3 regions of the Mesorhizobium australafricanum genome follow, and region 3 is predicted to be linked to each of the others. Evidence: predicted binding sites of a transcription regulator. Region 3 holds the regulator's gene; each other region holds the start of a gene.
What was found. The regulator LexA, encoded in region 3, represses DNA repair genes until DNA is damaged. The targets are predictions, from matches to a motif close to TGTTCNNNNTGTGTTCNG.
Positions count from the first base shown of each region.

Region 1: a site for LexA is predicted at 2,630-2,647, ahead of dinB (DNA polymerase IV). Genes of this name have one in related genera too.
Region 2: a site for LexA is predicted at 3,118-3,135, ahead of recA (recombinase RecA). Genes of this name have one in related genera too.

Region 1 is NZ_JAVIIT010000008.1:271,800-276,236, reverse strand. It holds gene RFM98_RS18150 (TadE/TadG family type IV pilus assembly protein) at 1-1,026, shown strand, start outside; gene RFM98_RS18145 (hypothetical protein) at 1,031-1,267, opposite strand; gene RFM98_RS18140 (polymerase) at 1,340-1,573, opposite strand; gene RFM98_RS18135 (cupin domain-containing protein) at 2,017-2,397, shown strand; gene dinB (DNA polymerase IV) at 2,715-3,977, shown strand; gene RFM98_RS18125 (SDR family oxidoreductase) at 4,151-4,437, shown strand, end outside.
Region 2 is NZ_JAVIIT010000001.1:555,330-559,766, forward strand. It holds gene RFM98_RS02695 (GFA family protein) at 1-402, opposite strand, end outside; gene RFM98_RS02700 (TfoX/Sxy family protein) at 492-815, shown strand; gene RFM98_RS02705 (pseudouridine-5'-phosphate glycosidase) at 1,023-1,940, opposite strand; gene RFM98_RS02710 (carbohydrate kinase family protein) at 1,980-2,918, opposite strand; gene recA (recombinase RecA) at 3,194-4,291, shown strand.
Region 3 is NZ_JAVIIT010000019.1:52,392-56,828, reverse strand. It holds gene RFM98_RS26835 (ComEC/Rec2 family competence protein) at 1-2,403, shown strand, start outside; gene lexA (transcriptional repressor LexA) at 2,457-3,191, opposite strand; gene kynU (kynureninase) at 3,656-4,437, shown strand, end outside.

The DNA of each region.
Region 1 (4,437 bases), on a different contig from region 3:
GCGAGCGACGTGCAGCAACTCGGCCAGACCTTCTTCGCGGCCAATATGAGCGCCGCCGACGCGCAGGAATTATCAGGCAGCCTCGCCGCCTTCCGGGCCGGCGCGAGCGGCGCTCCGAGCGCCTACTTCATTTCGCTGTCGTCGAGCATCAGCCGGCCGGCCTTCCTCAGCAGCATGCCGGCCTGGCAGGCGACGCGCTCCGCCTCGGTCAAGATCAAGCCCGGCGCGCAGGCCTGCGTGCTCGCGCTCAATCAGCACGCCGGCGGCGCGGTCAACCTGCAGGGCTCGACCAATGTGGCGATGGGCGGCTGCGTGATCGCCGCCAATTCGGACGCCGCCGACGCCGTCAACCGGGGTGGCTCGGCGATCGTCAGCGCCGGCTGCGTCTCGACGGTCGGCCGCACGCAGGGGCTGACGCCGCCCAGCGCCACCCTCTCTTGCGGCGCGCCGCACGAGAACGAGTATGCCTCGTTCGATCCGCTGGCCGACGTCGTTCCTCCCGCCTACACGCTCTGCCTGCCGGTGCCCAACGGCAAGACGATAACGCTCTCGCCGGGCACCTATTGCGACAAGACCTTGTCGGGAAAGATCACCCTCAATCCGGGCACCTACATCCTGCGCAACGTCACCATAAAGCCCGGCGGCAACGGCAGCCTGAGCGGCCAGGGCGTGACGATCTTCCTGATGGAGAACTCGCAGCTCTACATCAATGCCAACGAGCAGGTGAACCTCTCGCCGCCGACCGGCAGCCCTTACGCCGGCATCACCATCTACCAGGCGCGCGGCAACACGCAGGCGCTGACGCTGAACGGTGGATCCGGCTCGCTGGTGAGCGGTTTCATCTACGCCCCGGACGCCGCCATCACCTACACCGGAAATTCAGACATGAACGCCCAGGGCAGTTGCCTGCGGCTGGTCGGCGACACTGTCGCGATGACGGGGAACTCCGCGGTGAAGTCGGACTGCACGGCCGAACTTGGAAACCGGGAGATGTATGCGGGACGGATGATCACCCTGGCGAGGTGAGAAATCACAGCTCGTCCACGATATCCGCGCCGGCTTGCTCGTCGAAGAGCACCGCGCAGCCCCGATTGAGCGCAACCAGCGTCAAGGCGTTGGCCGCATCTTCGTCCGACGAGATGAAATCTCCGGTCAGCACGCGCAGTTCCTCGACAGCCTTCGACATCGGCACGAGGCGCCCGGCAGAACGGTCGCTCGCGCAGGCGTCGATGACGCACAGAAGATCGATAAGTTCGAAGTTATCCATGACGGCCTCCGCCGGCGCCATCCCTTCGCTCAATCAACGGCGTGAGGCGCCGACTGGTTCCCGCGGCCGACTTCACCCGGGCGGCCTGGCGGGCGCGAGCCCGAGATCGAAGCGGGCCGGCAGGCATGGCTCGAGGCAGGCCTTGCGCAACGATCCGGTCGCGATCGGGTCGACGGGCAGAAGGATCACCATCCTGGCCCCGCGCTCGGGCCAGAGCGGCCTGCCGAAGACGAAGAAGACGCCGCCGACAAGGCCTGCCAGAAGCAGCGTGGCAAACAGGTTCGCGATCATCTTGCCGGGTTGCACGGCCAGCAACTCCAGAGCGGTTCCAGGGAAAGGAGTGCCCGCCATATCGCAGGAATGGCGGGCACACCGTGGTCAACCGCCGATGAAGGGACTTTGTCCGGCGGCTTGCTAGCCAATGAATTGATGCCGCTGTTGTTGCCTGGAAATCGACGCCTCGGGCCTCTGCGTTCGACGGGTGAGACTTCAGTCCGAACAAGGCCCGGGACCGTCGCCCGATGCCTGGAACAATCGCTTTCGGCCGCCGTTGCCCGGAATCGAAATCGGCGAACCGCTGCAAGTATTGCTCGCCCGGCCCGACCAGTTTCAGACCGGGCCGCGACACCCGGCAAACCCTCGGGACCGCCCTGATTATATTAGAAATTCCTCATAATAAGGCGTATGAATACGGTCGCGGTCGCCGACGATCGCAACGTCAGGCTCCGCTTCACTCATGGGAGGAAACCATGGCCGAAGTCGCAACGAAAGTGACAAAATTCGAATCCAAATCGCACAACAATCCCGACGAGGTCCGGGCGCCCGCCAAGACGCGTGTCGAAATCGTCCGGCTGCCGGGCTATACGCTCGGGCGGATGAACATGCAGCCGGGCTGGAAATGGTCCGAATGCGTGAAGCCGGTGGTCAAGACCGACAGCTGCCAGGTCTCGCATGTCGGCTATGTCGTGTCCGGATCGATCACCGTGCGGCTGAACGACGGCACGCAAAAGACCTTCGAGGCCGGCACTTCCTACACCATCCCGCCCGGCCATGACGCCTGGGTGGAAGGCAACCAGCCGTTCCAGTGCATCGAGGTGCTGAGCGCCGAACAATACGCCAAGCCGGCATAGCGCAAACGTCGCCCCTGGAGTTGAGACGGCGCAAGCGATCAGTGGGGTTGTCTTGTAAAGCCCCCGGCACTCCCTAGGCGGGAACGGGTCGCCACGCGGCGCCCCTTTGTCGCCTGCAGCAACATCTCCCCAGGGGAGATTATGCGCGCCACTGGTGCACCATCTGTGGGTGTATCTTCTGGTTGTGGAAACTTGCACGTTGAACGGTGGCGGCTTGACAGAGAACTTCTTTTGTTCTCTTTATGTTCTGTCAATTCCCCTTACAATAGATGCAGCTAATGCTGCAATGCCACACAAATGGGCCATGGGAGCGCGCGATGGCCGCCACAAGCACCACCGCGGCCGCCACCATCCTGCATGCCGATCTCGACGCCTTCTATGCCTCGGTCGAGCAATTGCTCGACCCGTCGCTGCGCGGCAAGCCGATCGCCGTCGGCGGCGGCGTGGTGCTGGCCGCCTCCTATGAAGCCAAGGTCTTTGGCGTGCGCGGTGGCATGCCAGGCCGCAAGGCGCGCGCGCTCTGCCCGCAGCTCATCTTCGTCGGCGGCCATTTTTCCGAGTACCAGCGCCTCGGCGACGCCGCGATCAAGGTGCTCGACGATTTCACGCCGGTGGTCGAGCGGATCTCGATCGACGAGGCGTTCGCCGACGTCGCCGGCTGCACGCATCTGTTTGGCCCTCCGCAAGAGATCGCGCGGAAAATCCGCCAGCGCGTGAAGGCCGAGCTCGGCCTGCCGATCTCGATCGGCGTGGCGCGGACAAAGCATCTCGCCAAGATCGCCTCGCAGGTGGCCAAGCCCGACGGGCTGGTGGTGGTCGAGCCCGGCACCGAGCTCGCCTTCCTGCACGACCTGCCTGTCACGCTGATGTGGGGGGTCGGTCCGGCGACGAAAGCGCGGCTCGCCGAGATCGGCGTCGAGACCATCGGGCAGCTGGCGCGCACGCATAGCGGCGCGCTGGAGCGGCTGATCGGCCATGCCGCCGGCCAGAAGCTGGCGGCGCTTGCCTGGAACCGCGATCCGCGCCGGCTGGAGACGCATCGCCGCGCGCATTCCGCCGGCGCGCAATCGGCGCTGGGCAGGAAGCCGGCGGTGCCGCGCGTCTTCGTGCCGACGCTGCTGCATCTGGCCGATCGTGTGGCGAGCCGCCTGCGCGCCAAGGATCGGCCGGGGCGCACGGTGACGGTGCGCGTGCGCTTCGCCGATCTGCGCGCCGTCACCCGCTCGGTGACGCTGGAGCAGCCGATCCAGGCGACAGCAATGCTGGCCGAAATCGCCGAGGAGCTGGTGCGCGGCGTGCTTCTCGCCCATCCGGGCGAGCGGGACATCTCGCTGCTCGCCATCTCGGTCTCGCATCTGGAGGAACATGCCGAGCTGCAGCTCGAACTGCCGCTCGGCCTCGCCGACGAGAAACGGAAGCCCGGCAGCCGCAAGGGGCTGGCCCGCTTCGGCGCCGACCGCGCCATCGACAAGATCCGCCAGCGTTTCGGCAAGGAGGCGGTCGGCTATGGCACCGTGGCCCTGGAGGGCGCACGCTCGGTGCCGGACGGGTTCCGGGAGCTGGCCGAGAAGGAACTGTGAGGAGCGGAGCGCTTAATCTCCCCCCTTTGCGGGTCCCGCAAGGGGGGAGATTAAGCGCTCGTCCGCTTTCGCCAATCGCCGATGTTGTGGCGCAATCCAATCCGGTTCATCCCCTGCCCTCCGCATGCTAACAGGGTCGCTTTCAACCTTAACAGCCGGGATGGATCAAGCACATGGCAGGTGAAAAAGTAGCTCTGGTGACGGCGGGCGGCAGCGGCATGGGGGCCGCGGCGGCGAAGCGCCTGGCGGCGGACGGGTTCAAGGTCGGCGTGCTGTCCTCCTCCGGCAAGGGCGAGGCGCTGGGCGCGGCGCTCGGCGGCTTCGGCGTCACCGGCTCCAACCAGTCGAACGACGATCTGAAGCGCCTCACCGACGGCGCGATTGCGCGCTGGGGCCGCATCGACGTGCTGGTCAACAGCGCCGGGCACGGGCCGCGCGCGCAGATCATCGAGATCAGCGA
Region 2 (4,437 bases), on a different contig from region 3:
GACCCAGCTCGCCTTGTATTTCAGCATCAGATGCACCTTGTCCGGCGGCTTCGGCAGGTCGCTGTCGATGGCTGAAGCGAAGGGATGCACGAGGTCCGGCCAGGTCGGGTCGTAGAGCCAGAGTGCCGAGCCGCATTTCCTGCAGAAATTGCGCTCGCCGGTCGAGACCTCGCAATGCGGATGCTCGTCGTCCTCGATCTCGGCCCGATAGACGCCGAGATTGCGTTTGCCCAGGATCTTCATCGTCTCGTAGTCAGCGCCGAGATTGATCGCAAACCCGCCGCCGCCCTGCTGCTTGCGGCAGATCGAGCAGTAGCAGAGCATGAACGGCACCGGCGTGTGGCTTTCCACATCGAAGCGGACGGCGCCGCAGCGGCAGGAGCCTTTGAGCAGGACAGGCATGGCGGGAACTCCGTTTCCACGTCTCAACCTGTCAGCATGCTTTTGGTTGCGGCGATGACAAGGCCCATGCCGGATGAGATGATCGCGGCATGGATAATGCGCGCCTCGAAGAACTGTTCGAAAGCCTGGGGCCGATCGGCATTCGCAAACTGTTCGGCGGCAAGGGCATCTATTGCGACGGCGTCATCGTCGCGGTCGTCGTGCGCGGCGAACTGATGCTGAAAGCGGATGAGGCGAGCATCCCCGACTTCGAAGCTGCCGGCTGCAGCCAGTGGACCTATACCGGCACGCGGCATGGCAAGGATGTGGCGATGCCCTATTGGAGTGTGCCCGACGAGGCCTTCGATGATCCCGATGAGATGGCGACGTGGGCGCGGCGGGCTTATGAGGCTGGGCGAAGGGCGGGGAAGTAATTTGACCTGCTGTTTAACGCTACGAAGGGTACGTCGAGGCCGCCCCCTCATCCGGCCGCTTCGCGGCCACCTTCTCCCCGTCGGGGAGAAGAGGCTGGCGCCGGCGCCGGCAAGCTCCTCTCCCCTCGGGGAGAGGTCGGATTGCCCCGAATTGCTCTTCGCAACTCGGCCTTGGCAATCCGGGTGAGGGGGCTTTCGCAGCGTGCCCTACAGCGCCTTGGCGATCTCCGCCGCCAGCCGCGCGTTGTTTTCGACCAGCGCGATATTGGTCTTCAAGCTGCGGCCGCCGGTGAGCTCCAGGATTTTCGACAGCAGGAAGGGCGTTACCGCCTTGCCGGTGACATTCTGCGCCCCGGCCGCTTTCTGCGCGGCCTGGATATAGCCGTCCATTTCGACAGCCGGGATCTCGTCATTCGCCGGCACCGGATTGGCGATCAGGATGCCGCCACCGAGACCCAGCGCCTGCCGCGTCCGGTAGAAATGCGCGATGTCCTCCGCCGCATGCAGCGTCAGCGGCACGCGGAAGGGCGATTGCCGCGACCAGAAGGCGGGCATTGTCTCGCAGCCATGGCCGATGACCGGCACGCCGCGCGTCTCCAGCACTTCCAGCGTCTTTTCGATGTCGAGGATCGCCTTGGCGCCAGCCGAGACGACGATGACCGGCGTGCGCGCCAGCTCGTCGAGATCGGCCGAGATGTCGAAGCTCTTCTCGGCGCCCTTGTGGACGCCGCCGATGCCGCCGGTGGCGAAGACCTTGATGCCGGCCATATGCGCGGCGATCATGGTCGCCGCAACGGTGGTGCCGCCGGTGCGCGCCTGCGCGACCGCAAAGCCGATATCGGCGCGCGACAGCTTCATGGCGTCGCCGGTCATGGCAAGCGATTCGCGCTCGCCGTCGGAGAGCCCGATCTTGATGCGGCCGTCGACCACGGCGATCGTCGCCGGAACCGCGCCGCCGTCGATGATGATCTGCTCGACCTTGGCCGCCATCGCGCCATTTTCGGGATAGGGCATGCCGTGGGTGATGATGGTGCTCTCCAGCGCCACCACCGGCCGGCCGGCGGCAAGCGCCTCCGCTACAGGCTGGTGGATGTCGATGAAGGGGCGGGCGGTCTCGGGTGACATGGCTGTCTCCGGTCAGGAGGAAGTGGATGCTTGGTGGCCCTATGCCACCTCCCGCGCCTCCGGCACAAGGGCAAGCGCCTGCGTGAAGTTGGCGCTCGTGAAGGACGGCACGGCCTCGGCGCTCTCGATGGCGAGCATCGCCGCGGCAAGGCCCTCACGCAGTGCGGTACGCAGCGGCAGTCCACGCAGCAAGGCGGCGACCGTTGCGCCGGTCAAGGCATCGCCGGCGCCGGTCACGTCGGCGACCTTGCGCGGCGCGGGCGGGTCGATCTGGAAGATGCCGGTGTCATCGAAGCCCAGCACCGGAGCACTGCCGGCCGTCACGACGCCGGCGTTCAGGCCGGCCTGCCTGAGTTGGCGGACAAGGGTTTGCCCGGAAGGCTCGACGCCGACCAGCGCGGCAGCTTCGCGGCGGTTCATGAAAAGCAGCGACAGATCGGCGAGCAGCGGCGCCAGGCGAACGACCTTGGCCGGCGAGACCGCGATGGCGAACACCGGCCGGTCGCCGGCAAGCGCCAGCAGCCGTTCCAGCGCCGCCGTCGGCAGGTTGGCGTCGCACAGGACGGCGTCGGCGGCGGCGATCGCCTCGCGCACCTTGGCGCGGCGGATCTGCTTGGGGAAAGCAAGATCATAGAGCGCCATGTCGGCCAGCCCGACGATCAATTCGCCGTCGCCGTCGATCAGCGCCGTATAGCTGGGCGTCGTGCGGTCGAGGAACACGACCGAGAGGTCCGTTATTCCGGCGCCGTCGATCGCCGAGGCGACCGTGTCGGCGGCCGCGTCGCCGCCGCGCACCGAAATCAGCGAGGCCGACACGCCGCGCTTCACCACGCTGCGCAGCGCATTGAAAACGACGCCGCCGACATCCTCGCGCATGATGCCAGGATTGGAGGCGGCGGGCACATACGTGCCCGAGACCTGGCCGCGCCGGTCGATATGCGCGCCGCCCAGCGCCAGGATTGTCGGGGATGTCGGCATGTGGTGACCTTGGTTGATCGTGCGGCTGCGCACACTAGGTTTCCTCTGGTCGCCTCGCAATCGGGTCGCGATTCGGACGGTCGGACGGCGAAGTCTCTTTTGAACCAGTGCTTCTGGTGGATACTAGTCCTGGTGAGACAAAAATAGAACAGACCGAGATATTGATTGTTTTTCAGGTATTTATTGCCCCTTGCCAAATGAGAACAAAAAAGGTACAAAACAGGCAGGGATCACGGATTGTCCGGCCTTCATTGACGACCAAGGGGTGATGTATCATGGCTCAGAATTCTTTGCGGCTTGTAGAGGATAAGGCAGTGGACAAATCAAAGGCTCTGGATGCGGCGCTGTCGCAGATCGAGCGCGCTTTCGGCAAGGGCTCGATCATGCGGCTCGGCGCCAATGAGCAGGTGGTCGAGATCGAAACCGTGCCGACGGGATCGCTCGGCCTCGACATCGCGCTCGGCGTCGGCGGCCTGCCGCGCGGCCGCATCATCGAAATCTACGGGCCGGAAAGCTCGGGCAAGACGACGCTGGCGCTGCACACGGTTGCGGAAGCGCAGAAAAAGGGCGGCATCTGCGCCTTCGTCGATGCCGAGCATGCACTCGATCCGGTCTATGCCCGCAAGCTTGGGGTCGATCTCGAGAACCTTTTGATCTCGCAGCCCGACACCGGCGAGCAGGCACTGGAGATCTGCGACACGCTGGTGCGCTCCGGTGCCATCGACGTGCTGGTGGTCGATTCGGTGGCAGCACTTACGCCGCGCGCCGAAATCGAAGGCGAGATGGGCGATTCGCTGCCTGGCCTGCAGGCTCGCCTGATGAGCCAGGCGCTGCGCAAGCTGACCGCCTCGATCTCGCGCTCCAACACCATGGTCATCTTCATCAACCAGATCCGCATGAAGATCGGCGTCATGTTCGGTTCGCCCGAAACCACCACTGGCGGCAACGCGCTGAAATTCTATGCCTCGGTGCGCCTTGACATCCGCCGCATCGGCTCGGTCAAGGACCGCGACGAGGTCGTCGGCAACCAGACCCGCGTCAAGGTGGTGAAGAACAAGCTCGCCCCGCCCTTCAAGGTGGTTGAATTCGACATCATGTATGGCGAGGGCGTGTCGAAGACCGGCGAGCTGATCGATCTCGGCGTCAAGGCCGGTGTCATCGAGAAGTCGGGCGCCTGGTTCTCCTATAACTCGCAGCGCCTCGGCCAGGGCCGCGAGAACGCCAAGCTGTTCTTGCGCGACAATCCCGACATGGCGCGAGAAGTCGAGTTGGCGCTGCGTCAGAACGCCGGGCTGATCGCCGAGAAATTCCTCGAGAACGGCGGCTCCGAAGGTGGCGATGACGGTTTTGAGGACGAAGCCGGCGCTGTGTAGGGCCGGTTGGTTCCAGGAGGGTTGCGCCATGGTTCCTGTCCGGAATCGAGCCAAGGCAATTAGTCGGCTTGGCCGGAGTTCGGCCATAATCCTGGTTTATCGTCTTATGCTTATGTAATTGAGTTCTTGAGTATTGCGTACCAAAA
Region 3 (4,437 bases):
GCTCCTGCCGCGCCTGCCGACGAGGCGTCGCGTTCACTTCCGGAACTCAGCCCACCAGCCGAGCTGCCGCGGCCCGATAGCGGTGCGCTGCAGCCAGCCTCGCCGGCAGGCACCGTCAGCCGGATCCGCAAACAGCTTGGCCGCGTTTCGCTTCCTGCACTGCGCCGAAGGATTGCCGTCGCCGCCGCGACCGAGCTCGATCGCGGCGTCGGCTTCCTGCTGGTGCCGGTCTTCCTGGCGGCCGGCGTCATCTATTACTTCTCGCTGACCACCGAGCCTGACCTATACAGGCCGCTTGCGGCGGTGGCTCTGATGGCCGTCTGCGCGGCGGTCTCGCGTTCCTGGCAGAGAACGCACCTTGTCTTCATGGCGAGCCTTTTCTGTGCGCTCGGCTTTCTCGCGGCCAAAGTCGAGACCTGGCGGATGGCTACGCCGATGCTGGGGTCCGAAATCCAGACGCGGCTGACCGGCCGCCTCGTCATCGCCGAAGCAATGGCCAATGGCCGCGTGCGGCTGACCATCGATCTCATTTCCACGGAGCGTCCGACACTGCGTTACGCACCGGACCGCGTCAGGCTTTCGGCGCGCAGGATCCCGCCCGACATGACGGCCGGGTCGATGCTGACCGGCTATGCCAAGCTGCTACCGCCGACGGGCCCGGTTCGGCCGGACAGCTACGACTTTTCCTTCGACAGCTATTTTGCCGGCATCGGCGGCAGCGGCTTTTTCCTGGGCGACCCAAAGCCGATTGCGCCGGCTCCGACTGTGCCAATGGGGGCACCATTCGGCGCACGCATTGCATCGGCCATAGAAAACGCGCGGGAGGGGATTGCCGATCACATCAGGAGCAGCATCGGTGGTTCCGAAGGCGAGATTGCAGCGGCCCTGATCGTCGGCGTGCGCGCCGGGATCCCGGAAGCAATCAACGAGTCGATGCGACGGACCGGCATCTACCACATCATCTCGATCTCCGGCCTGCACATGGCGCTGGTCGCCGGCACGATCATGTTCCTGCTGCGCGGCGCCTTCGCGCTGTTTCCGGACTTCTCGTCGCGCCGGCCGGTGAAGAAATATGCCGCTGGCATCGCGCTGGTCTCGATCGCCGCCTACCTCGTGATCTCCGGCATCGTGGTGGCGGCCGAGCGAAGCTTCATCATGCTGGCCGTCATGCTTGTCGCCGTGCTCTTCGACCGCGCGGCGCTGACGATGCGCAACCTGGCGATCTCGGCCATCGCCGTCATCCTGGTCTCGCCGCACGAAGTGGTAGGCCCAAGCTTCCAGATGTCCTTCGCCGCCACCGCCGCCCTGGTCGGCGCCTACGCCGGCTTTGCCGATTATCGCGCCGGTAAAGCGACCGCGCCGCCGGCAAGACGATCGTTCATCGGCTTCGTGTCGCGAAAACTGGCGGTTGGAGTGGGGGGCGCCGCCATGACGTCGCTCATCGCGGGCAGCGCAACATTGCTGTTCGCGATCTGGCACTTCCAGCGGGTGTCGCCGCTCAGCCTGCTGGCCAATCTGGCGGTCATGCCGATCGTCTCGCTGATCGTCATGCCGTTCGCCGTCTTGAGCGCGCTGGCCATGCCCTTCGGCTTCGACGGTCCTTTTCTCTATGTGATGGGCAAGGGCCTGACGGCGATGATCGCTATTTCGGCATGGATTTCCGAGCGCTCGCCGGTCGACGCAGTCGGGTTGATCTCGATCCAGTCGGTGCTGCTGGCGACGATCGCGCTGGTCATAGCGACCATGGCCACCACCTGGCTAAGGCTTGTCGCCGTCCCCTTCGCGCTCGCCGCCCTGCTGGCCATTCCGCATGTCCGCACGCCGGATGTGCTCATCTCCGAAGACGCGCATCTGGTGGCAATGCCGATCGGCAGCGGCGAGCTTGCCATCAACCGCGCCCGTTCCAACGAGTTCACCACCGACAATTGGAAACGGGCGCTGAAAGCCGAGGAAATCGTGCCGCCGGAGACATTCGCCAAGGATGCTCTCGACATCGCCGATCCCGTCGACCTGCCGCCTGGCTCGCCCTTCTACTGCACCGGCGACCTCTGCATCGGTCGGCATCCCTCCGGCGCGATCGTCGCGCTCGCCGAAAATCGCGACACCGCACGGCCGGCCTGCGGCTTTGCCGACCTTATCGTCATCAACGACGCCACGGCCTACAATCCCTGCCACGATCCGCATGTGCTTGTCGTCACCAAACGCCAGCTGGCGCGCGACGGCAGCGCCGCCGTGTTCTTCGATCCGCAATCGGCCACCGCGCGGCCCGCTATTCGCTACGCGGTCGAAAAGCCATACCGGCCCTGGCACGAGCAGCGGAAATACGCTCGCGAGGCGAGGGGCCTGCCGCCTTATGAAAAGCCTGAGAGGACGGGTGCCAAGCCCTCGCAACCGTCTCAGTAGATCGTAACGCAATTCCGAACGGAAAACCGCCGCGCACTTTTCCTGAAAATTGCTCAGTAGCGGCGGATAAGCCCGACGAGCTTGCCCTGGACCTTGACCCGGTCGGGCCCAAAGATGCGGGTTTCGTAGGCCGGGTTGGCGGCTTCGAGCGCGATCGAGGCGCCCTTGCGGCGGAAGCGCTTGAGCGTCGCTTCCTCATCGTCTACCAGCGCCACCACGATTTCGCCCGGGCTTGCCGTGTTGGCATTGCGGATGATGACGGTGTCGCCGTCGAAGATACCGGCCTCGATCATCGAGTCGCCCTTGACTTCCAGCGCATAGTGCTCGCCGCCCGTGATCATGTCCGGCGGCACCGTGATCGAATGCGTCTGGTGCTGGATGGCGTCGATCGGCACGCCGGCGGCAATGCGGCCCATCACCGGAATGGATACCGCCGAAACAGCGTCGTCATCATTGCTTGGCGTCGGCGCTCGCGAGGGCGTCGCCGGCTTGACCTGGCGGCTGAGATTGCCCTGGCCGCCCTGGATGACGCTTGGCGAAAACTTCTTCGCGGCATTCAGGCCCGGCGCGATCGAGTCGGGCAGCCGCAAGACTTCCAACGCGCGCGCCCGGTTCGGCAGCCGGCGAATGAAGCCGCGTTCTTCCAGCGCCGTGATCAGCCGATGGATACCGGACTTCGAGGCAAGGTCGAGCGCCTCCTTCATCTCGTCGAAGGATGGAGGAATCCCGCTCTCCTTCAGGCGTTCATGGATGAACATCAGGAGTTCATGTTGTTTGCGCGTCAGCATTGGCGGCCCCCACGGGTTCTGAAACCAGAATCGGAAAAACAAACCCAGAACAAACACTATCTGTTCCAGTTGTGTTCCGCAACCGTTTAAAGTTTAGTGAATTTGTTAAGGCTGGCGAAACAATGTTGCATCCGATGGTGCCCTGGCCGCCTTTAGCCGGGCGGTGACATTGATTCCGCTCGATTTTGCGGCCCGTGCTTAAGCTCAAACAAGAGGTGGCACCACCACGAAAGTGCCGGGCGAGATTCGCGCCGACTCCTCGGTGCGCGTGCTGCACCGTGAACGAAACGAACCCAAAATGCCAACCTCGGCGGTTTTCCGGTTCACAGTTTTCGCCGTCTATGGACCAGCTAACATAGGACGAAAGGTTCTTGCCCTGCCGCCGACGGTGATGAGACAACCGCCCTTGGCCGCCTGACGATGCAGTGCGAGCGGCGCCGGGTCGAAATGGAGGCGGTAGCACAATGAGGGGAATTCCTGATCTGGCCGAGATCGAGGCGATGGATGCCGCCGATCCGCTGCGCGCCATGCGCGGTCGCTTCGTCCTGCCGGAAGGCGTCATATACCTTGACGGCAATTCGCTGGGCGCTGCTTCGGTCAACGTCTTCAACGAGCTCGAGACGGCCGCGAAGCAGGAATGGGCGCAGGATCTCATCCGTGCCTGGAACACAGCCCGCTGGTTCGACATGCCTGTCGAGCTGGGCGACCGGCTCGGGCGTCTGATCGGCGCCGCGCCGGGCCAGAGCGTGGTGTGCGACACGACCTCGATCAACATCTACAAGGTCCTGCACGCGGCACTTGCAATGCGGCCCGAGCGCTCGGTGATCGTTGCCGAAGGCGACAGCTTCCCGACCGACCTCTACATGGCGGAAGGGGTGGCCTCGACGCGGCCGGGCACGGCGCTGCGGCTCGAAGGTGTCGATGCCCCGACGATCGAAGAGCTGGTCGACGATCGCGTCGCGGTCATCCTGGTCAACCACGTCAACTACAAGTCCGGCCGGCTGCGCGACATGGCGGCCCTGACGCGCAAGGCCCACGACGCCGACGCGCTGATCGTCTGGGACCTGTGCCACACGGCCGGTGCCCTGCCGGTGGATCTCGACGGCTCGAATGCCGATTTCGCCATCGGCTGCACCTACAAATATCTCAATGGCGGGCCGGGCGCGCCGGCCTTCATCTATGCCGCGAACCGCCACCATGGCGATATTCGCCAGCCGCTCAGCGGCTGGTGGGGTCATGCGCGGCC